2 regions of the Diaphorobacter sp. JS3050 genome follow, and region 2 is predicted to be linked to the other one. Evidence: riboswitches for the same ligand, from Rfam matches in the RefSeq annotation. Region 2 holds a riboswitch; the other holds the start of a gene.
The links. Region 2 has a riboswitch for glycine ahead of gcvT (glycine cleavage system aminomethyltransferase GcvT). Riboswitches for the same ligand answer to the same signal wherever they lie in the genome.
Positions count from the first base shown of each region.

Region 1: another riboswitch for glycine. It lies ahead of HND92_RS17520 (D-amino acid dehydrogenase); the one in region 2 lies ahead of gcvT (glycine cleavage system aminomethyltransferase GcvT).

Region 1 is NZ_CP053553.1:3,676,762-3,687,619, forward strand. Features, by position in the region: gene HND92_RS17495 (host attachment protein) at 1-181, opposite strand, end outside; gene HND92_RS17500 (YXWGXW repeat-containing protein) at 545-961, shown strand; gene HND92_RS17505 (tripartite tricarboxylate transporter substrate binding protein) at 1,127-2,113, shown strand; gene HND92_RS17510 (NAD(P)-binding domain-containing protein) at 2,146-3,624, shown strand; gene HND92_RS17515 (peroxidase-related enzyme) at 3,621-4,730, shown strand; glycine riboswitch at 4,902-5,013, shown strand; gene HND92_RS17520 (D-amino acid dehydrogenase) at 5,107-6,417, shown strand; gene HND92_RS17525 (FIST N-terminal domain-containing protein) at 6,489-7,754, opposite strand; gene HND92_RS17530 (PhaM family polyhydroxyalkanoate granule multifunctional regulatory protein) at 7,795-8,718, opposite strand; gene HND92_RS17535 (HU family DNA-binding protein) at 8,939-9,358, shown strand; gene HND92_RS17540 (tyrosine-protein phosphatase) at 9,407-10,195, opposite strand; tRNA gene HND92_RS17545 (tRNA-Phe) at 10,519-10,594, opposite strand; gene HND92_RS17550 (response regulator) at 10,658-10,858, opposite strand, start outside.
Region 2 is NZ_CP053553.1:2,175,455-2,186,312, reverse strand. Features, by position in the region: gene gcvP (aminomethyl-transferring glycine dehydrogenase) at 1-1,907, opposite strand, end outside; gene gcvH (glycine cleavage system protein GcvH) at 1,976-2,350, opposite strand; gene gcvT (glycine cleavage system aminomethyltransferase GcvT) at 2,454-3,584, opposite strand; glycine riboswitch at 3,629-3,743, opposite strand; glycine riboswitch at 3,763-3,855, opposite strand; gene HND92_RS10545 (TRAP transporter large permease) at 3,862-5,139, opposite strand; gene HND92_RS10540 (TRAP transporter small permease) at 5,222-5,716, opposite strand; gene HND92_RS10535 (TRAP transporter substrate-binding protein) at 5,794-6,765, opposite strand; gene HND92_RS10530 (Lrp/AsnC family transcriptional regulator) at 7,059-7,514, shown strand; gene HND92_RS10525 (ABC transporter ATP-binding protein) at 7,582-8,376, opposite strand; gene HND92_RS10520 (ABC transporter permease) at 8,393-9,280, opposite strand; gene HND92_RS10515 (ABC transporter substrate-binding protein) at 9,386-10,354, opposite strand; gene HND92_RS10510 (electron transfer flavoprotein-ubiquinone oxidoreductase) at 10,573-10,858, opposite strand, start outside.

The sequences.
Region 1 (10,858 bases), 1.5 Mb from region 2:
GACCGCTGCGTCCTGCAATCGAATGTCCGGGCGGCTCATGCCCCGCCGCACTGCCATGCAGGCGGGCGGCCGGATGCGTCAGGCATTGCCTTTCCGTCCAGTGCGTGGCTGCCGCAGGGTCAAGCTCCAGCAGGCGCGCCATCGAGCCATTGGCCACCAGGGCCCAGTTGGGTGTGTCCATGCAAGCCCCCCCAGTTCTCCAAGCCGTGTGCGGTGTTTGATCTTGGGGGCGGCCCCAGAGGGGGTCAATCCCACGGCACATGCAAGCAATCGTGGCGTGGCGGGCGGTGCGCCAAGCACCGCGGCGCCTCGCCGCGCACTGGTCGCGCCTCTCTCACTATTGAAAAAGGAGCTTGTGGCGCTTCTCTGACAAGGGCTGCAGCCTTTCCAACACCTGAATCCTGCCCGCCGGAAGGCCGCCGTCACACCTGCTCACAAACCTTTGCCGGGGATGCAACAACGCGGCCGAAACGTTGACATGCGGCCCGCAGCATGGAGTCTCCCGCAGCGCCCCGCGCCGCATCCCACAACAAAGGAGAACGCCATGGTCCGCACCACCACCCTTGCCGCAGCCGGCAGCCTCGTCGCCCTGCTGTCATTGGCAGGCGCCGCGCATGCGGCCACCAACGCCACCGTCGTGATCCAGGCCGGCACGCCCCACTACTCGGCACCGCCCGCCTATGCGGTGCAATACCACGCGCCACCGCCTCCACGCTACGAGCGCGTGCCTGCACCGCGCCGCGGCATGGTCTGGTCGCAGGGCCACTGGGAATGGCGCGGCCACCGCCATGTGTGGGTGCCCGGCCAGTGGATGCAGGTGCGCCACGGCCACCATTACCGCCAGCCGCGTTGGGTGCAGCGCAGTGACCAATGGCGCTTCGTGCGCGGCGGCTGGGACCGCGATGGCGACGGCGTGCCCAACCGCCACGACCGCCGGCCCGACAACCCCTACCGGAGATGAACGGCCGAGCGCCGGTCGTCCGCGCGCAGCATGGCCCGGGACGGCGACGGGCCGTCCATATGCATATAGCGCGTTGCATGTGAATTTCTCCACAATGGGCGTGTTTCGGCTGTGCCTACACGATAGGGCGCCGCCTTGCACTGACCCATCACAAGGAAATTCGCCATGCCCCTCCTGCGCCACGCCACCGCCGCCCTGGCCACGCTGCTGACCGTCACATCCGCCCTCGCCCAGGCCACGGACTGGCCCAAGCAGCCCGTCACCCTGATCATGGGCTTTCCGGCCGGATCGGGCGTGGACGTGGTGGCGCGCGCGGTGCAGGAGCCGCTGGGCCAGAAACTCGGCCAGCCCGTGGTCATCGACTACAAGTCCGGCGCGGCCGGCAACATCGCCAGTGAGTACGTGGCCCGGGCCAAGGCCGACGGCTACACCCTGGCCTTCGGCACGGCCGCCACGCACGGCAGCAATGCCGCGCTCTACAAGAACCTGCCGTTCGACGTGGAGGCCGACTTCGTGCCCGTCGCCCCGCTGGTCGACGTGTCCAACGTGCTCACCATCAACCCCGCGGTGATCGACGCCAAGAACCTCAAGGAGTTCGTCGAGACCGTGCGCGCCAACCCGGGCAAGTACAACTTCGCATCCACCGGCAACGGCACGGGCACGCACATGGCCTTTGCCGAGCTGAATGCGCGCCTGGGCCTGAACATGGTGCACGTGCCCTACAAGGGCGGGCCCGAGGCCATCACCTCGGTGCTGCGCGGAGAGACCTGCTGCATCATGAACCAGGTGCAGACCGTGCTGCCGCACTACAAGACCGGCAAGGTGCGCCTGCTGGGGGTGACCACGGCCAAGCCCGTGGCGGCCGTGAAGGAGGTGCCGCCCATCGGCGCCAGCGGCCTGCCCGGCACCAAGGGCTTTGACAGCTCGATCTGGTTCGGCATCTTCGCCCCCAAGGGCACCGACCCGGCCGTGGTCCAGAAGCTGAACACCGCCTTGCGCGAGGTGCTGGAGCAGCCCGACGTGCGCCAGCGCTTCGAGTCGCAGGGCAACACGGTGCGCATCGAAACGCCCGAGCAGTTCCGCCAAACGGTCCACAAGGACCGCGCGAAGTGGGCGCAGGTGGTGAAGGACGCCAAAATCAGCATCGACTGATTTCGCCCTCCACGCTTTCTTCGACGTCCTCCATGTCTTTTTCGCTTCCCCTGGGGGCGGCCGGCCTGGCCGCCCTCGAAGACCGCCTGCGGCACGACCTGCTCACCCTCAACTGGCGCGCCCGCGCATGGCTGCCGCCTCGCACCCATGAAGGGCAGCCCGTCATCGACGTGCTCATCATCGGCGCCGGCCAGGCGGGCCTGGCGGCCAGCATGGCGCTGGCGCAGCAGGGCATTGCCGCCGTGCTGCTGGACCGCGCGCGCGCCGACTACGAGGGCCCCTGGGCCACCACGGCGCGCATGGACACGCTGCGCTCGCCCAAGGAGCTCACCGGCCCCGCGCTCGGCGTGCCCTCGCTCACCTTCCGCGCCTGGTTCGAGGCCCAGTGGGGCCGTGAGGCCTGGGCCGCGCTCGACAAGATCCCGCGCCTGCAGTGGATGGACTACCTGCGCTGGTACCGCCGCGTGACGCAGGCCGACGTGCGCAATGAACACACCGTCACCGCCGTGCACCCACGCGCCGACGGCCTGGTGGCGGTGGACGTGCAGACCCCCACCGGCCACGCCACCTGGCTGGCGCGCCGCGTGGTGCTGGCCACGGGCCGCGACGGCCTGGGCGGCCCGCAGGTCCCTGCCTTCATGCGGGGCGTGGCCCACGCCGCACAGGGTGGCCTGTGGGCGCATTCGTCCGACGTGCTGGACTACGCCACGCTCAAGGGCAAGCGCGTGGGCGTGATCGGCATGGGCTCGTCCGCCATGGACAGCGCCGGCACGGCGCTGGAATGCGGCGCCGCCAGCGTGGACCTGATCGCGCGTCGCGCGGTCATGCCCACGGTGAACAAGTCCAAGGGCTCGGGCGTGCCCGGCCTCACGCAAGGGCACCACGACCTGCCCGACGCATGGAAGTGGCGCATACGCCACTACATCAACGTGCAGCAGGTGCCGCCGCCGCACGGCAGCACGCTGCGCGTGTCCGGCCACGCCAACGCCTTCTTCCACTTCGGTTGCGCAGTGCAGGACGTTACGCAGGTGGGCCACGCGCTGCACGTGGCGACGGCCAAGGGTACGTTCGCATTCGACTTCCTGGTCCTCGCCACAGGCTTCGTGATCGACTGGGCACAAAAGCCCGAATTCGCGCCGTTTGCGCGCCATGTCCGCACCTGGGGCGAGCGCTACCAGCCGCCCGCCGGCGATGAAGACCGCGAACTGTCCGACTCGCCCGACCTCGGCCCGGTGTTCGAATTCCGCGAGAAAGCCGCCGGCGCCTGCCCCGGCCTGGACCGCATCCACTGCTTCTGCTACCCGGCGGCGCTGTCGCACGGCACGGTGTCGGGCGACATCCCCGCCATCAGCGACGGTGCACGGCGCCTGGCCAGCGGCATCGCCGGCCTGCTGTACCGCGAGGACGTGGAGCACCACTTCGCCGCGCTGCAGGCCTATGCCGAGCCGGAACTGCTGGGCGACGAATGGACGCCCGCCGACACCTCCCAACGCATCCTGCCTTCGCCATGACCGACACCATCGACCAGCTCGCCCGCCTGGGCCATGCCCCCCATGCCCAGGCCGCGCGCCAACAGCGCGCCAAGGCCATCACCGCCACCCAGGCCTGCGAAGACCTGCTGCTCGCGCCAGCACTGCCCGGGGGCCTGGCGCTGGCCGAGCGCCTGTCCGTGGCCCAGGCCGTGGCGGCCGCCAGCGGCGTGGCAACGCTGGCCGACCATTACGGCGCGCGCCTGGCCGGCCTGCCAGCCCCGCTGGCGGATGCGCGCTGGCAAGCCATCACGCATTTCACGCAGCTGCTGGCTACGCAGCCCGCCGCGGCCGACCGCGCGGCCCTGCTCGCCCTGCCCCAGGCGGGCCTCGCCACGCCGGACGTGGTGCTGCTCGCGCAGCTCATCGGCTTCGTGGCCTACCAGGCGCGGTTGGTGGCAGGCGTGGCGGCGCTGGCCGCCCTCGGCCCCGCGGGCACCGCAGCCACGGCGGTCGCTCCCACCACGCCGGACGCGCCCTTCGTGCACCCCGCCAACCTGCCCCCGCCCGGCGAGCCGCTGCGCCTGGCCGGCTACACCAGCGAGACGCTGGACTGGAAGGCCTGGCTGCCCGTGGTGGACCCCGCAACCGCCAGCGCCGAGCAGAACGCCGTGCTGGACGCAAGCCACCCCAAGGCACGCACGTCGGACTTCTACCTCGTGCTGGCGCACCAGCCCCGCGTGCTCGCCGAGCGCTCGGAGGCGTTCAACGCCATCATGTACGCGCCTGGCGGCCTGCCGCGCGCCGAGCGCGAGGTGGCCACCACCGTGGTCTCGCGCATCAACGGCTGCGTGTACTGCGCGGCGGTGCATGCGCAGCGCTTCGAGCAGCTGGCCAAGCGCAACGACGTGATCGCGCAGATCTTCGCCGACCCCGACAGCGCCGGCACCAACGCCCGCGAACGCGCCCTGGCGCAGGCCAGCGCCGCGCTCACGCGCGCGCCCGGTGCATTCGGGCCGCAGCACATCGCGCCGCTGCGCGCTGCGGGCCTGAGCGACCTGGAAATCCTGGACACGGTGCACGCCGCCGCGCTGTTCGCCTGGGCCAACCGCCTCATGCTCAACCTGGGCGAAGCGGTCTACCCCTGAGCATGCACCCGGCGCCCCGCCCTGAGAGCGTGTTCATGGTTTGAGGGTTAGCCCGCTGGGGGCGCCGCGCCCGGGCCGCTACGATGGCCGGCGCAGGAGAGCAAACGGCTGCATGCCGTTTCACCGAAGGCGCAAACTCCCATACACGCTCAGGTTCCGTACTGCATACCCACACAGCCGTCTGGAGAGCCGCCACGCCCGCCGTGGCGCACCGAAGGAGCAAGTGCCGCGCACGGTCCCGCGCGGCATGAATCTCTCAGGTACCAAGGACAGGGGGAGCGGCAGCCAGGCCAGGTCGCGCCCGCTGTTCGCTATTCATTCAATAGCTGCTCGCGCGCGCCCTGCCTGCGCAAACCTTGAAAAAGGCTTGTAAACCATGCGCGTGATCGTTCTGGGCGCCGGCGTCGTCGGCACCACCTCTGCGTACTTTCTCCAGCAACTCGGCCACGAGGTCACCGTCATCGACCGGCAGGCTGTGCCCGGTGCGGAAACCAGCTTCGCCAACGGCGGCCAGATCTCGGTCAGCCACGCCGAGCCCTGGGCCAACCCCGGCGCGCCGCTCAAGGTGCTGCAGTGGCTGGGCAAAGAGGATGCGCCGCTGTTGTTTCGCCTGCGCGCGGACATGCGCCAGTGGCTTTGGAGCCTGCAATTCCTGCGCGAATGCACGCCCGCGCGCACGCGCCACAACATCGAGCAGATCGTGAGCCTGGGCAGCTACAGCCGCAGCACGCTGCAGCAACTGCGCGCCGACACGGGCCTGCAGTACGACCAGCGCACACAGGGCATCCTGCACTTCTACACCAGCGCCCAGGAACTCGACGCCGCGCTGGCGCCCGCCGAGCAGATGCGTGCGCTGGGCTGCCACCGCCGCGTGGTGGATGCCGACGAGGCCGTGCGCATCGAGCCAGCCCTGGCCCACGTCCGCCCGCAGCTGGCGGGCGCCACCTACACGGCGGAGGACGAGTCCGGCGACGCCCACCTGTTCACGCGCGCGCTGGCCGGCGTGGCCCAGGCCGCGGGCGTGCAATTCCGCCTGGGCTGCCACATCACCGCGCTGCACCCGGCGGGCGGCGCCATCGACCATGTGGAGATCACCAACGAGGCCGGCGGCTACGAGCGCGTGCGCGGCGACGCCTACGTGCTGGCGTTGGGCGCATTCAGCCCGCTGCTGGCCCAGCCCCTGGGCCTGCGCCTGCCGATCTACCCGGCCAAGGGCTATTCGGTGACGCTGCCGGTGCGCGACACGGCCGCCGCCTACCAGGTGAGCCTGACGGACGATGAGTACAAGCTGGTCTTCTCACGCTACACCAGCGCGCAGGGCGACCGGCTGCGCATCGCGGGGACGGCCGAGCTCAACGGCTACGAGCGCGCACTGAACGCCGTGCGCTGCGAAGCCATCGTGCGGCGCGTGGAGCAGCTCTTTCCCGGCGCGGGCGATGCGAGCCAGGCGCAGTTCTGGAGCGGCCTGCGCCCCGCCACGCCGAGCAACGTGCCGCTGATCGGCAAGACGCGCTACGGCAACCTGTTCCTGAACACCGGCCACGGCACGCTGGGCTGGACCCACGCCTGCGGCTCGGGCAAGTCCATCGCGCGCATCGTGAGCGGGCTGGAGCCGGAGCTGGACTTCGCGTTCTGCGGCCTGCCGCGCCCTGCTGCGGCGCCCCGCCCCGCCGTCATCGGCGTTTGAGCAAGCGCCACGGCGCTATGCATTGCATAGCTGCTTGCGCTTGATGGACGGGCGCTAGAGGCCAAAAAGGCTTATAAAGCCCCGTCCGATGCGACGAACACCGTCAGCACGCCCGTGTAGCCATAGAGCCGGTGCGCGGCGATTTCGCCGCCGGCGAAGAAGCCCGCCAGGGGCACGTCGCCCAGCGCATGGCGCACGATCTGCAGCTCGGCGCTGGGCCCACCGAAGTGCGGCCCGCCGCGGCCCGAGCAACTCACATACAGCGCACCGCAAATGCGCCGGCCGCCCGCCGGCTCGGCATGCGGCGCGCTGCCTGCGGCGGGCAGCGCCTGCGCCTCTTCGAGTTGGGGCGATAGCTCCTCACGGATCTCGGCGCAGATGCGCATCAGGTCGGCACGGGCCGCGCCGACGTTGCGCTGGCAGAAGGCCAGGCGCATGCCCACCTCGACATGGTCACCCAGCGCCACGCCGCTGCGCGTCGCGTCCAGCCCGACGATGTGGCGCACGCGCGTGTCGGCGCCGAAATGGCCCGTGCGCTGGCGCTGCGGTGCGTCCGCGTCCTCCAGCCCTGCCAGCGTGGCGCGCACGGCGCGCAGCGCGGCCTGGGCGTCGCCCTGCAGCGTCACGCCCAGCGTGTCCAGCAGCACGTCCAGCGCGGGCTCGCCGTCCAGCTCCAGCACCACGTTGTCCTGCACGGCGGTGATGGCCGCCTGCGCGCCGATGGGCTGGCAGCCCTGCGTGACGCGCGAGACCAGTTCCACCTGCGCATCAAAGGCCACGCCCGACAGGCCGCCGTGCAGCACGCCGTCGCCCTCGCCGCCGGCGGGCAGCGCCAGCTGCACCTGCGCCCCGCGGCTGGCCACCACGCCGCCAAACAGGTAGCCGCTGCTGGTGCGGCCCGCCATCTCGGCCACCAGGTCCGCCAGTTCGGGGGTCTGGCCGTCCGCATGCACCAGCGCCGTGTGGGCCGCAAAGCCCACCCCGGCCGCATCGCCGTGCGCCAGCGGCGCCACGCCCGAGAACACGCGGTAGTGCGCGCGCGGCAGGTCGCACAGCATCAGCGAGAGCGCGGGTTCATCGAAATATTCGACGTTGTTGCCCGCCACGCCCACGCCGACCGCGCCTGCCCAGTCGGTGACCGTCGGCAGTTCGCGCCGCAGCAGGTCCAGCAGGGCCGCGGCATCGTCCGCGTAGTGGTCGGTGATGTAGAGCAGCCCCAGCGTGGGTGCACTGGCGTACTGGGGCAGCGCCATCTGCGCCCGCAGTTGCGCCAGCACCAGCACCGCGGCCATGTGCCACTGCGGATGGGTGGCGTGTGCATTGGGAAAGAGTCTCATGTGTCAGCCCTGCGATGGGGTACAGGCGCCGCCGCGCAGCTCAACCTGCCGGCCGCCGCGTGCGGGACGCGGCAGCCTTTTCGGTTGGCGATGGTGCGGGGGCACGCTTGGCGCCCGCGTTGGCCACGGCAGCCCGCTTGGCGGCCGGACGTGCCTTGTCGTTGGCCTTGTCGTTGGCCTTGCCGCCCGGTTGGGTCGCCGGCCGGGCGGCCGCCTTTGTGGAAGGCTTACCGGCGGCAGGTGCGGGCGTTGCCGCAGGCGCCGCACCGGCGGCCTGCGCCGCCGCGCGCATGCCGTGCATGCCCTGCGCGGCCATCTGCGCCGCCATGCTGGAGGCGGTCTTGAGTGCACCGCTGGCCATCTCGCGCGTGGCGTCGAAGGCCGCCTGGTGCGTGCCCGCATCCCGCAGGGCATGCGCCGCGATCTGCTGGAACTGGCTGGTCAGCGCACCCCACCATTGCATCGGGTCGGCCACGCCCTTGGTCTGCTCGGGCGCTGCTTCATCGTCCGGTGGTGTTCGCGCGCTACGCGCCGCCGAGGCGTCGTTTGCAGGGGATTGCGCCTCCGGTGCGGGCGCGGGCGGAGAGGTGAACGGAAACGCGGACGGTGGCTCGGCGGCTCGTGCGGCGGGCCGCTCCTTGTCCTGGCCTGCGGCGGCGCCGAAGCTCGCGGCCAGGTCGCCCATCGCCACGTTCATGTCCTGCAGCGTGGCCAGCGTCATCTTCTGCACCTCCAGCGCCTGCACGGTGGCGGCCAGGGCGCGCGCGTTCTGCTCCAGCCAGAACTGCACGGCCTTGAGGTCCTGGATGCGCTTGTCCAGCTCGTCCACACTCACCGTGGGCGCCACCCAGCCCGACAGCCCCGGCATGGTGGGCATACCCGCCGCAGCGCCCTTGGCCAGGTTCTGCAGGAAATCAAATCCCGGGACGAAACGCCCGAAGCCGAAAGGGGTGCTATCGCTCATGGCCTGCTCCTGGTGCATCAGGGAATGGTTGCACAGCTTACCCGCATGCGCGCCACCCGTGCGGCATGTGCGTGCCCTGTGCCGTCCACAGGCCCGCGATAGCGTGGTTTTCTCGCGCAAACCCGCATGAATAGGGCACCCCACGCGCACAGACAGCGCCTAGAATCCGATCACCAGCCTGGCTGGCCTGCTTCTATACACCTTACAACGATCCGACATCATGGCAACTGCAAAGAAGACCACCGCTCCGGTGAAAAAGACCGCCGCCAAAAAGGCTGCGGCACCTGCCAAGAAGGCAGCCGCCCCCGCAGCTCCTGCTGCCATCAAGCCCGTGAAGGAAGCCTTCACCAAGACCGCGCTGATCGCCCACCTCGCCACGCAGGCGGGTGTCGAGCCCAAGGCCGCCAAGGCCGTGCTCGCCGCGCTGGAGACGGCCATCCTGGCTTCCGTGCACAAGAAGGGCTCCGGCGAGTTCACGCTGCCCGGCCTGCTCAAGATCGGCCTGCAGCAAGTGCCCGCCAAGAAGAAGCGCTTCGGCAAGGACCCGTTCACCGGCGAAGAGCGCTGGTTCCCCGCCAAGCCCGCATCGGTCAAGATCAAGACCCGCGCACTGAAGAAACTCAAGGACGCCACGCTCTGACACCGTGGCGCGGGTTTCGCAAAAAAAGCAGCCTCCGGGCTGCTTTTTTTATACCCGAGCGGCCCAGGGCGCACGGCCGCGGCGCCAGTCCGGCAACGGCTGCAGGTACAGCTGCGCCAGGCGGCTGCGCGCGGCATCGTCCACGCCCAGGCGTCGCTCCAGGTAACGCTGCACGCCGCCGTGGTCCTGGTCAACGGCTTGCAATGCGGCCTCCAGGAAGTCCTCCTGCACGCGCCAGATCACGTTCAGCACCTCCTGCGGCGCAGAGCTGCCCAGCCCCGCGGGCCGACGATACAGCGCGTTAGTCAACAGGTAGTCCTGCATGACCACCTCGCGCGACACGCCGAGCGCCAGCAGAATCAGGGCCGCGGCGAAACCGGTGCGGTCCTTGCCCGCAGTGCAGTGAAAGACCAGGGGGGAATCCTCTGCCAGCAACTGCCCGAACAAGCCCGCAAACTGCTGCGCGTTGTCGGAAACAAAGGCGCGGTAGGTGTCCTGCATCAGCCCTACCGCAACGGGTGCCGTGATCTGTTGACCCGCTACTGCCAGTTCCTTGGCGCGCTGCACGACGGTCGGCTCGATCGGCAGCGCGTGATAGCGCACCTGCGGCAGCGCATACGACTGGGCCGCGCTCTCCACCGGCCCGCGAAAGTCCACCGAGCGGGTCAGCCCCAAACCGGCCAGCACCTGCGCGTCCTGCGGTGTCAGGGCCGCCAGATGATCGGAGCGGAACAACCGGCGCCAGCGTACCGTGCGTCCATCCAGCCCCGCATAGCCTCCCAGATCACGGAAGTTGGACGCCCCCGTCAGCGAAAGCGTGCGTGAAAAGTCTTGCATCCGGTCACTGTAGTTCAAAGCCGTCACACGCTCATGACACATGAGCGTACATGCAGCCCGAAGTGTCGCCCTGCGTAGAGCTGCCCGCAGCGCGGGATCTTTGGGGCATGGGAGAGTGCCTGGCTTCCGTACGCCCCGCACCCGTGCCTGCAGGTATTGGCTCCCAAAGAAAGGACTACCGTCCCGCGAAAGAAACAAGGCCCCGAATCACGGAGAGGTCCTGTGCAGCGCTGGAGGATGAGGGTACGCAACAACTGCGTCGTTCCACGCAGCGTGGCAGTGCAGAAACAAAAACGCCCAACCGAGTGGTTGGGCGTTGTATGTGGTGGCCTGGGACGGAATCGAACCGCCGACACAAGGATTTTCAATCCTCTGCTCTACCAACTGAGCTACCGGGCCTGAGCCTTGAATTATAGCCCGAGAAATCGGGGCATGACGCCAAGCTGCAAAATTTTTGCCAATTCACGCGTTGCGTTTGTTGCGCCCGAGGTCCACCCCCAATTGGCGCAGCTTGCGGTAAAGATGTGTGCGCTCCAATCCTGTTTTTTCGGCGACGCGTGTCATTGAGCCGCCTTCGCGGGCGAGATGGAATTCAAAGTAGGCTTTTTCAAAACCGTCGCGCGCCTCACGCAAGGGTCGGTCGAGATTGAAGCCCTGGTGGGA
Region 2 (10,858 bases):
TTGCCGTTCTCGTCGCACTTGGTCACCACGACCTGCATGCCCACCATTTGGGCGCTGGCGGGGTTGGTGCCGTGCGCGCTGCTGGGGATCAGGCAGATGTTGCGGTGGGCGTGGCCCTGGGCCGCGTGGTAGGCCTTGATGGCCAGCAGGCCGGCGTATTCGCCCTGGCTGCCTGCGTTGGGCTGCAGGCTGACGCCCGCGTAGCCCGTGGCCTGGCACAGCCAGGCGCGCAGTTGCTCGTCGAGCAGGCGGTAGCCTTCGAGCTGGTCGGCCGGGGCGAACGGGTGCACGTTGGCAAATTCGGGCCAGGTGATCGGGATCATCTCGCTCGTGGCGTTGAGCTTCATGGTGCACGAGCCCAGCGGGATCATGGTGCGGTCCAGCGCCAGGTCTTTGTCGGACAGCTGGCGGATGTAGCGCAGCATGCCGGTTTCGGAATGGTGGGTGTTGAACACCGGGTGCGCCAAGAAGCGGCTGGTGCGCGCCAGGGTGTCGGGGAACAGCGCCGGTGCGCCGGCGGCGTCCATCGCCTCGATGGTGGGCAGTTGCTGGCCGTCCCGCGCAAAGATCTTCCACAGCAGCTCGATATCGGCGCGGGTGGTGGTCTCGTCCAGCGAGATGCACAGGTAGTCATTCCAGGCTTTTCGCAGGTTTGCGCCCATCTGGACTGCGCGAGCAGCTATTGAATCCGTAGCATCCTTGGTGTGCAGGCTGAGTGTGTCGAAGGCCGAGCCATGGTGGCGGCTGGTGAACCCCAGCTGCGCCAGGCCGCGGCTCAGGATGGCGGTGAAGCGCGCCACGCGGCGGGCGATGCGCGTGAGGCCCTCGGGGCCGTGGTACACGGCGTACATGCTGGCGATCACGGCCGGCAGCACCTGGGCCGTGCAGATGTTGCTCGTGGCCTTCTCGCGGCGGATGTGCTGCTCGCGCGTTTGCAGCGCCAGGCGGTAGGCGGGCTTGCCGTGCACGTCCACGCTCACGCCCACCAGGCGGCCGGGCAGGCTGCGCTTGAATTCGTCGCGGCAGGCCATGAAGGCGGCGTGCGGTCCGCCGGCGCCCATGGGCATGCCAAAGCGCTGGGTGGAGCCCACCACGATGTCGGCGTCCCACTCGCCGGGGGCCTTGAGCAGCGTGAGCGCCAGCAGGTCGGTAACGAAGATGGCGGCGGCCTGTTTGGCGTGGATGGCGTCCACGTCGGCCTGCCAGTCCTGCACCCAGCCGCTGCTGGCAGGGTACTGGATGAGGGCGGCGAAGAAGTCGCCGGCCAGGGCCGCCTGCCATTCCTCCTGGGAATTGGCCACCACCACGGTGATGCCGATGGGGGCGGCGCGGGTCTGGATGACTTCGATGGTCTGCGGGTGCGCATCGCCTGCCACGATGAAGACGTCGCTCTTGGACTTGACCGAGCGCTTGGCCAGCGTCATGGCCTCGGCGGCAGCGGTGGCCTCGTCGAGCATGGAGGCGTTGGCGATGGGCATGGCCGTGAGGTCGCACACCATGGTCTGGAAGTTGAGCAGCGCCTCCATGCGGCCCTGGGAGATCTCGGCCTGGTAGGGCGTGTAGGCCGTGTACCAGGCAGGGTTTTCCAGCACGTTGCGCAGGATGACGCCCGGCGTGTGCGTGCCGTAGTAGCCCTGGCCGATGAAGCTCTTGAGGATGCGGTTCTTCGACGCAATGGCCTGGAGTTCAGCCAGCGCCGCGGCCTCGGTGGCCGGCGCGGGCAGGTCCATGGGGCGCTGGCGCGCAATGGAGCGCGGCACGATGGAATCAATGAGCGCACGGCGCGAGGCCTCGCCGATCACCGACAGCATGTGTGCTTCGTCGGCGGCGTCGATGCCAATGTGGCGGGGCAGGAATTCAGCGGCGTTTTCGAGCGCCGCCAGGGGCAGGGGGGAGGGCATCTGCATGGCGAGGGACCAGTCTCAAGAGCGATGGGGCGGTGCGGCGGCGCCGTGTGCACGGCGCCGCGGGTGCATCAGGCGTTCTGGGCGAAGGCGGTATAGGCCGTTTCGTCCATCAGGCCGGCGAGCTGGCCGGCGTCGCTGAGCTTGACCTTGAAGAACCAGCCGGCGCCCAGCGGGTCGGAGTTGGCCAGGGACGGGTCGGCGCGCAAGGCCTCGTTGACCTCGACGATTTCGCCGGACACGGGCATGTAGACATCGGCAGCGGCCTTGACGGACTCGACCACACCGGCCACGTCGCCCTGGGCAAAGGTGGTGCCCACCGCGGGCAGGTCCACGAACACCACATCGCCCAACGCATCCTGCGCGTGGACGGTGATGCCGACGACGGCCGCGGCCGGGTCGGCTGCGTTGATCCATTCATGGTCTTTGGAAAACTGAATGCTCATGGGGGGCTCCGGGAAGAAGAAGTGGAAGGAAAAGGTTTGAGAGTGGTCAGCCCGCACTGTAGCCGGGCTGACCTGGGCGCGGTGGCAGTTCGCCGTGGTGAATTCAGCCGCGGTAGTAGCGTGTGGGAACAAAGGGCGTGGCAGCCACTTCCATGGGCACGGCCTTGCCGCGCACCATGGCGTTCACACGGGTGCCGGGGGCGGCATGGGCGGGCATTACGTAGGCCAGGGCGATGGGCTTGTCGGCAGTGGGGGCCAGCAGGCCGCTGGTGACTTCGCCGATGCGCTCGCCCGACTCGTTTTGCAACTCGGTGTGCTCACGCACGGGCACGCGCTCCAGCGCCACCAGGCCCACGCGCTTGCGCGTGAGAGTGGCCGGGCTGTCGATCTGGGCCAGCACCTTGTCGGCGCCTGGAAAACCGCCAGCGCGCGCGCCGCCTGTACGGCGCACCTTCTGGATGGCCCAGTTCAGGCCGGCTTCGGGCGGGGTGGTGGTGGTGTCGATGTCGTTGCCATACAGGCACAAGCCGGCTTCCAGGCGCAGCGAATTGCGTGCACCCAGACCGATGGGCTTGACCTCGGGCTGGGCCAGCAGCGTGCGCGCCAGGGCTTCGGCCTGCGTGGCGGGCACCGAGATCTCGAAGCCGTCCTCGCCGGTGTAGCCGCTGCGCGTCACGAAGCACTGCGCCCCCGCGATGTCGAAATGCCCGCCGGTCATGAACACCAGTTTGTCCACGCCTGGTGCCAGACGCGCGAGCACCGCAGCCGCCTGTGGGCCCTGCAGCGCGAGCAGGGCCTGGTCGGGCATGGGAATCACCTGGCAGCGTTGGCCGATGCGCGCCTGGATGTGGGCAATGTCGCCCACCTTGCAGGCGCCGTTGACGATCACGAAGAGCTCGTCCTGCGCCATGCGGAAGAACATGAGGTCGTCGATGATGCCGCCCTCGTCATTGAGGAGCAGGCCGTAGCGCTGCTTGCCCACGGGCAGGTCGACCACGTCCACGGGCATCAGCGTCTCGAATGCTGCTGCGGCGTCAGGGCCGACCAGCTTGAGCTGCCCCATGTGCGACACATCAAACAGGCCGGCCGCCGTGCGCGTGTGGTGGTGCTCGGCCATCAGGCCCATGGGGTATTGCACGGGCATGGAGTAGCCGGCGAAGGGCACCATGCGGGCGCCCAGTTCGATGTGCAGGGCGTTGAGGGGAGTGGTGAGCAGGTCGGACATGGCGGACATGGCAATGGGCGAAGGCAAATGGTGGAGCGATCTCTCGATCGCCGATTTGCCCCGCTGTCCGCTTTACCTGAGAGATTCACCCCGCCTGCATGGCATGTCACGGGGCTTGCTCCTTCGGTGGGCCGCATGCTGCTGCGGCCTCTCTCCAGCAAGGGAAACACCCGCATCCCTGCGGGCGTGTCGCCAGTCCTTTTGCCTGAGCGTTCGGCTGCTGCCTGCGCCTTCGGCGGCCCGGCCCTGAGGGGCGCGGACTCTCTCCTGACGGGACGGATTCTATCTATTTTGCGTACACGAGATCACGCAGGGCCAATGAAAGCGATGGCACGTAGGTGATGACCAGGAGGCACAGCAGGACCACGCCCACGAACGGCAGCAGGTGGGCGACGATGCGATCCAGAGAGATGCGCGCCACCGTGCACGCCGCGAACAGGTTCACGCCGAAGGGTGGCGTGATCATGCCGAGCGCCAGGTTCACCACCATGATCAGCCCGAAGTGCACCGGGTCCACGCCGAAGTGCTGGGCCACCGGCGCCAGGATCGGCGCCAGCACGATGATGGCGGCGCTGGTCTCGATGAACATGCCGATCACGAACAGCGCGGCATTCACGCCCAGCAGGAACAGCGCGGGCGACTGCAGCACCTCCTGCAGCCAGCGGCCGATGGCGTCCGGCACGCCAGCGCGCGTGATGAGGAAGGCAAACAGGCCCGCATTGGCAATGATGAACATGATCACCGCCGACGAGATGGCCGACTTGCGCAGGATGGCGAACAGGTCCGCGACGCGGATCTCGCGGTAGATCAGCATGCCCACCACCAGCGCGTAGAACACGGCCACGGCAGAGGCCTCGGTGGGCGTGAACACGCCGCCGTAGATGCCGCCCAGGATGATGACTGGCATCAGCAGTGCCCAGCCCGCCTGCAGCAGTGCGCGGCCGAAGGGCATGCGCCCATCGCCGTCATGCTTGCCCCAGCCCTTGTACTTGCAATACACCCAGACGAACAACATCAGCGCACCGCTGATCAGGATGCCGGGGCCGAAGCCGGCGATGAACAGCTCGCCGATCGATACCTCGGCCGCCACGCCGTACAGGATCATGGGGATCGACGGCGGGATGATCACACCCAGCTCGGCACTGGTGGCCTGCAGCGCGGCCGCGTAGCTGGTGGGGTAGCCATGCTTGATGAGCGCAGGAATCAGGATGGCGCCGATGGCGAACGTGGTCGCCACCGATGACCCTGAGACGGCCGCGAAGATCATGCAGGTGAGCACGCAGGTCATGGGCAGGCCGCCCTGCACGCCGCCCACGATGCTCTTGGCAAACTCCACGAGCCGGCGCGAAATACCGCCGGTCTCCATGAGGTTGCCCGCCAGGATGAAGAACGGAATGGCTGCGAGCGGAAACTTGTTGATGGAGGCGAACATCTCCTTCACGGAGATCAGCATGTTGGCGTTCGCCACCTGGATGCCCAGGATGGAGGCCAGCCCGATGGAGACGGCCACGGATATGGTGAGCGCGAAGCACAGCACCATGGTGGAGATCATGACCGTGGTCATAGGGCCCCCACGCGCGTCATTTCATGTACCCGCCGCCCCCCGAGGAGGCCGCTCGCTTGCTTGAGGCGGCTCTGCGCGGCGCTCATTGGGCAGTCTCCAGTTCATGGCGCTGCGGGTCGATCAGATTGCCCACGATGCCGAGGATGCTGAACAGCCCACCCACGGGCATGGCCAGATAGGCCCAGAACATGGAAACCGACTCCAGCCCTGCCATCGACTGCACGCCGCCGCGGCGCGCGTAGTCCCACCCCCACCAGATGATCACGGCGATGAGCGCCAGCGCTGCCAGGCACACCACCCAGTCCAGCACGCGGCGCAGCGGGCGCGGGCTCCAGCGGTAGAGCACGTCGACGCTGACCATGGCGCCCTGCCGGAATGCCATGGGAATCGCCAGAAACACCATCCAGATCAGGCTGAAGCGGATCAGCACCTCGGTCCACTCGGCCGGCTCTTCGAAAACGAAACGCATCAGGATCTGGAACATGCCGAGCGCCGAGGCCAGCGCCAGCATGGCGCAGGCGCCCCACATGGCGACGGCGGTGCTCCAGCGCTCGCAGGAGAGGAAGAAGGTTTTCATGCGCACTCACGAAAATATGAATAAAAACGCCCGTGGCGCATGATCCACGGGCGGTAGCAGCTACTGAAAAGTGAGCGTCACTTGTAGTTGCGGATCTTGTCGAGGTTGGCCTTGCCGAACTCTTTCTCGAACTGCGCGTTCACGGGCGCGAGCGCGGCGACAAACTTGGACTTGTCCAGATCGTCGATCACCGTCATGCCCTTGGCGCGCAGGTCGGCCACGCCCTTGGCGTCGTCCTCGTCCACGCGAGCGCGGTTGGCCTTGGTGCCCTCCTTGGCGGCGTCGATGAAGGCCTGCTTGTCCGCAGGGGAGAGCTTGTCGAACACCGCCTTGTTCATCACGAAGATGCAGGGGGAGTACACGTGACCCGTCAGCGAGAGGTGCTTTTGTACCTGGTCGAACTTGGCCGAGATGATGACGGGCAGGGGGTTTTCCTGGCCGTCCACCGTGCCTTGTTGCAGGGCGGTGAACACTTCGGGGAAGGCCATGGGCGTGGTGATGATGCCGAAACCCTTGTACGCGGCGATGTGCACCGGGTTCTCCATGGTGCGCATCTTCAGGCCCTTCAAGTCCTCGGGCGTCTTCACGTCGCGCTTGCTGTTGGTCATGTGGCGAAAGCCATTCTCCGCCCAGGCCAGCGCCTTGAAGCCCTTGGCATCGAATTTGGTCAGCAGGTCCTGGCCGATCGGGCCGTCGAGCACGGCGCGGGCGTGGGCCTTGTCACGGAACAGGAAGGGCACGTCCAGGATCTTGGTCTCGGGCACGAAGTTGGGCACGGGACCGGTGGAGCTGAAGGCCAACTCCTGCGTGCCCAACTGCACCGCTTCGATGGATTCGCGCTCGCCGCCCAGCGCGCCGTTGTAGAAGGTCTGCACCTTGTAGCGCCCGCCGGTGCGCTTTTCGACCTCCTTGGCAAACGTGTCGATGGCGACGCCCTGGTGGGAGTTCTGCGCCGTCGAGATGCTGATGCGCATTGTGGTTTGTGCCAAGGCCGTTGCGGCCATGCCCAGTGCCAAGCCCAGGCCCAGCGCAAGTTTGGTCAGCTGCATGTTGTCTCCTGTGAATCTGCGGGTGCTGCCGAAAAATTATGGCAATGCAACATGACGCAGGTCATAGGGGTTTGCGCGGGGACTTGAGAAGGCCGCCTTGGCCCGTCTTGCCAAGTCCCCGCCCAGCGGTAACCGGGCGGGGTCTCGTCAATGTCGTGCGCCCCGGTAAGAGCGCCTTGATGGAGAAGAAGTATGCGCCGCGGGTTGTGGATGAATTTGCTGAATTTCTCTATAAAAACCCACATTGAAGAAAAATTTTCTGCAGTATCTAGGTTTAACGAATAATGCAGCACATGGATCGCCTAGACAGAAAAATTCTCTCCGTCCTGCAAGGCAATGCACGCGCCAGCCTGCAAGAGATCGGCGCCGCCGTCGGCCTGAGCCCCTCGCCGTGCTGGGGCCGCATCAAGAAGATGGAGGAGGCCGGCGTGATCGAAGGCTATACCGTGCGCCTGAACCCGCTGGCGCTAGGGCTGGGCGACACGGTGCTGGTCATGGTCACGCTGGACAGCCATTCCGACAACACGCTGGAGAAGTTCGGCGAGGTGCTGGCCAGCATTCCCGAGGTGGTGGAGGCGCATCTGGTGTCGGGCGAGTACGACTACCTGCTGCGCGTGGTGGTCAAGGACACGCGCGACTATGAGCGCCTGCTGCGCGAGAAGCTCTACAAGATCAAGGGCATACGCCACAGCCAGTCGAGCTTCGTGCTGCGCACGCTGAAGAAGGCAGACCTGCCTTTGGGTGTATGAAAGAAAAAAGCTGCTCGCATCCATGAAATGGGCGCGAGCAGCTATCTTTTTCTGAGCGTGATGCAGATCAGCCGAGCAGCAGCGCGTCGTCGGCCAGCTTCTCGCCGCGCACCTTCTCGAACATCTGCAGCAGGTCGGGCACGTCCATACGCGCGCGTTCGTCGCCCGAGACGTCCAGCACCACCTGCCCCTGGTGCAGCATGACGGTGCGCTGGCCTACGTCCAGCGCCTGGCGCATGCTGTGCGTGACCATCATGGTGGTGAGCTGGTTCTCGGCCACGATGCGGGCCGTGAGCTGCAGCACGAAATCGGCCGTGCGTGGGTCCAGCGCGGCGGTGTGCTCGTCCAGCAGCAGGATGCGCGAGGGCTGCAATGCCGCCATGAGCAGGCTCACGGCCTGGCGCTGGCCGCCCGACAGCAGACCGATGCGGTCGGTGAGGCGGTTCTCCAGGCCCAGGCCCAGCGTGGCCAGGCGTTCGCGGAACATGGCGCGTTCAGACTGCTTGACGGCGCCGCGCAGGCCGCGACGCGTGCCGCGCTGCTGGGCCAGGGCCATGTTCTCCTCGATGGTGAGGTCTTCGCAGGTGCCGGCCATAGGGTCCTGGAACACGCGCGCCACGCGGCGGGCGCGCTCCCACACGGGCTGGCGCGTCACGTCCTGGTTGTCGATGGCGATACGGCCGGTGTCCACCGACAGGTCGCCCGAGATGGCATTCAGGAAGGTGGATTTGCCTGCCCCGTTGGAGCCGATGACGGTGACGAACTGACCCGCCGGGATGTCCAGCGACATGCCGCGCAGCGCGCGCGTTTCGATGGGCGTGCCGGGGTTGAAGGTGATGAAGAGGTCTTGTGCGCTCAGCATGGGGAGAGCCTTCCTTTCAGCGGCCGCCTGCGGCCAGCTTGCGCTTGAGCTGCGGAATCACGAGGGCGATGGTGACCAGCACGGCAGTCACCAGGTTGAGGTCCTGCGCCTTCAGGCCGATGAAGTCGCTGTTGAGCGCCAGCGCGATGAAGAAGCGGTACACGATGGCGCCGATGATCACGGCCAGCGTGGCCAGCACCAGGCGGCGCGAGGGCAGGATGCTCTCGCCCACGATCACGGCGGCCAGGCCGATGACGATGGTGCCGATGCCCATGGAAATGTCCGAGCCGCCCTGCGTCTGCGCGAACAGCGCGCCCGCCAGTGCCACCAGCGCGTTGGATACGGCCATGCCCAGCAGCACCATGGCGCCGGTGTTGATGCCCTGCGCGCGGGCCATGCGCGCGTTGGAGCCGGTGGCTCGGATGGCCAGGCCGCGCTCGGTGGCGAAGAACCAGTCCATGAACAGCTTGGCCGCGATCACGATCACCAGCAGGATCATCGGGCGCGACCAATAGTCGTCCAGGCCCGGCGGCTGGAGCAAGGTGAACAGCGTCTCGTCGTTGATCAGCGGCACGTTGGGGCCGCCCATGATGCGCAGGTTGATGGAGTACAGCGCGATCATCATCAGAATGGACGCCAGCAGGTCCATGATCTTCAGGCGCACGTTCAGCCAGCCCGTGACCAGGCCGGCAACAGCCCCTGCAGCGGTGGCGGCCACCGTGGCCACGTAGGGGTTATGGCCGGTGGAAATGAGGATGGCGCAGACCGCGCCGCCCAGCGGGAAGCTGCCGTCCACCGTCAGGTCGGGAAAGCGCAGCAGCCGGAACGAGATGAAGACGCCCAGCGCGACCAGGCTGAAGATCAGGCCGATCTCGACGGCACCCAGCAGGGAAAAGAGTGACATGGACAGTGGCGGATAGAAAACAAAGCAGGAGCCATGGCGCCATGGCTCCTGCGTGGGGTGCCAGTGGCCCGGGCTGCCGCGGCGGCCCGGCCTTGGCGCGAAGGTTTATTGGACCACTTGCGTGGCGGATTTCACCAGCGCGTCGGAGAGCTTCACGCCCTGCTTCTCGGCGGCGCCGGGGTTCACGAACAGTTCCATCTTGGTGCTGACTTCGGGCTTGATGTCGCCCGGCTTTTCGCCCTTGAGCAGGCGCACCACCATGCGGCCGGTCTGTTCGCCCAGGTCGCGGTAGTTGATGCCCAGGGCGGCGATGGCGCCGCGCTTGACGCTGTCGGTGTCGGATGCCACCAGCGGCACCTTGGCCTCCTGGCCGACCTTCACCAGCGACTCGTAGGCCGAGACGACGTTGTTGTCCGTGTTGGTGTAGATCACGTCCACCTTGCCCACCAGGCTGCGCGCGGCGCTGCTCACGTCCACCGAGCGCGGGGCAGAAGCCTCCACCAGCGTCATGCCCATCTTGGGCAACAGTTGCTTGAGTTCCTTGACCACGACGACGGAGTTGGCCTCGCCCGGGTTGTAGACCATGCCCACGCGCTTGGCGCCGGGCACGACCTGCTTGACCAGGTCCATCTGCTTGTCCAGCGCCAGCATGTCGGATACGCCGGTCACGTTGGTCTTGGAGGGTTCCCAGTTCTTCACCAGCTTGGCGGCCACGGGATCCGTCACGGCAGAGAACACCACAGGCACGGTCTTGGTGGCAGCCACTACGGCCTGGGCAGAGGGCGTGGCGATGGCGACGATGGCGTCAGGCTTGTCACCCACGAACTTGCGCGCGATCTGCGCGGCGGTGCCCGTGTTGCCCTGGGCGCTCTGGTATTGCCACTTGAGGTTTTTGCCCTCTTCAAAGCCGGCGGCCTGCAACTGGGCCTTCACGCCGTCGCGGATCGAGTCCAGGGCGGGGTGCTCCACGATGGCGGTCACGGCAACGGACTTTTGCTGCGCATGCGCCACGGGCGCGAGGGCGGCTGCGGCCAGGGCGATAGCGCCCAGGGGCGCCCAAGACAAACTCTTCATAACGGTTCACTCTCCAATTGAACGTGCGGTGTTTTCCTGTGTTTGTAGTACCAGGCCGGCGCAGGAACCACGCGCGGCCTTGTGGGGAGTCTACCGTTTGCCTGCCGTCCGTGGACGGAACGGGCGCTGCGGCACTTTGGGGTGGAAAGTGCCTCCACGGCTTTTCGGTCCAGCGCTAACGGCTATTAAAAATATAGCATTGCGCAGCAACCCCTTGGTTACATGCCCGAATAGTTCGGACCGCCGCCGCCTTCCGGTGTGACCCAGACGATGTTCTGCGTCGGGTCCTTGATGTCGCACGTCTTGCAGTGCACGCAGTTCTGGGCGTTGATCTGCAGGCGTTGTGCGCTGCCGCCCTTGGCTTCGTCCGGCACGAACTCATACACGCCGGCCGGGCAGTAGCGCGCCTCGGGGCCGGCGTACTTGGCCAGGTTCACATTCACCGGCACGCTGGCGTCCTTGAGCGTCAGATGCGCGGGCTGGTCCTCGGCGTGGTTGGTGTTG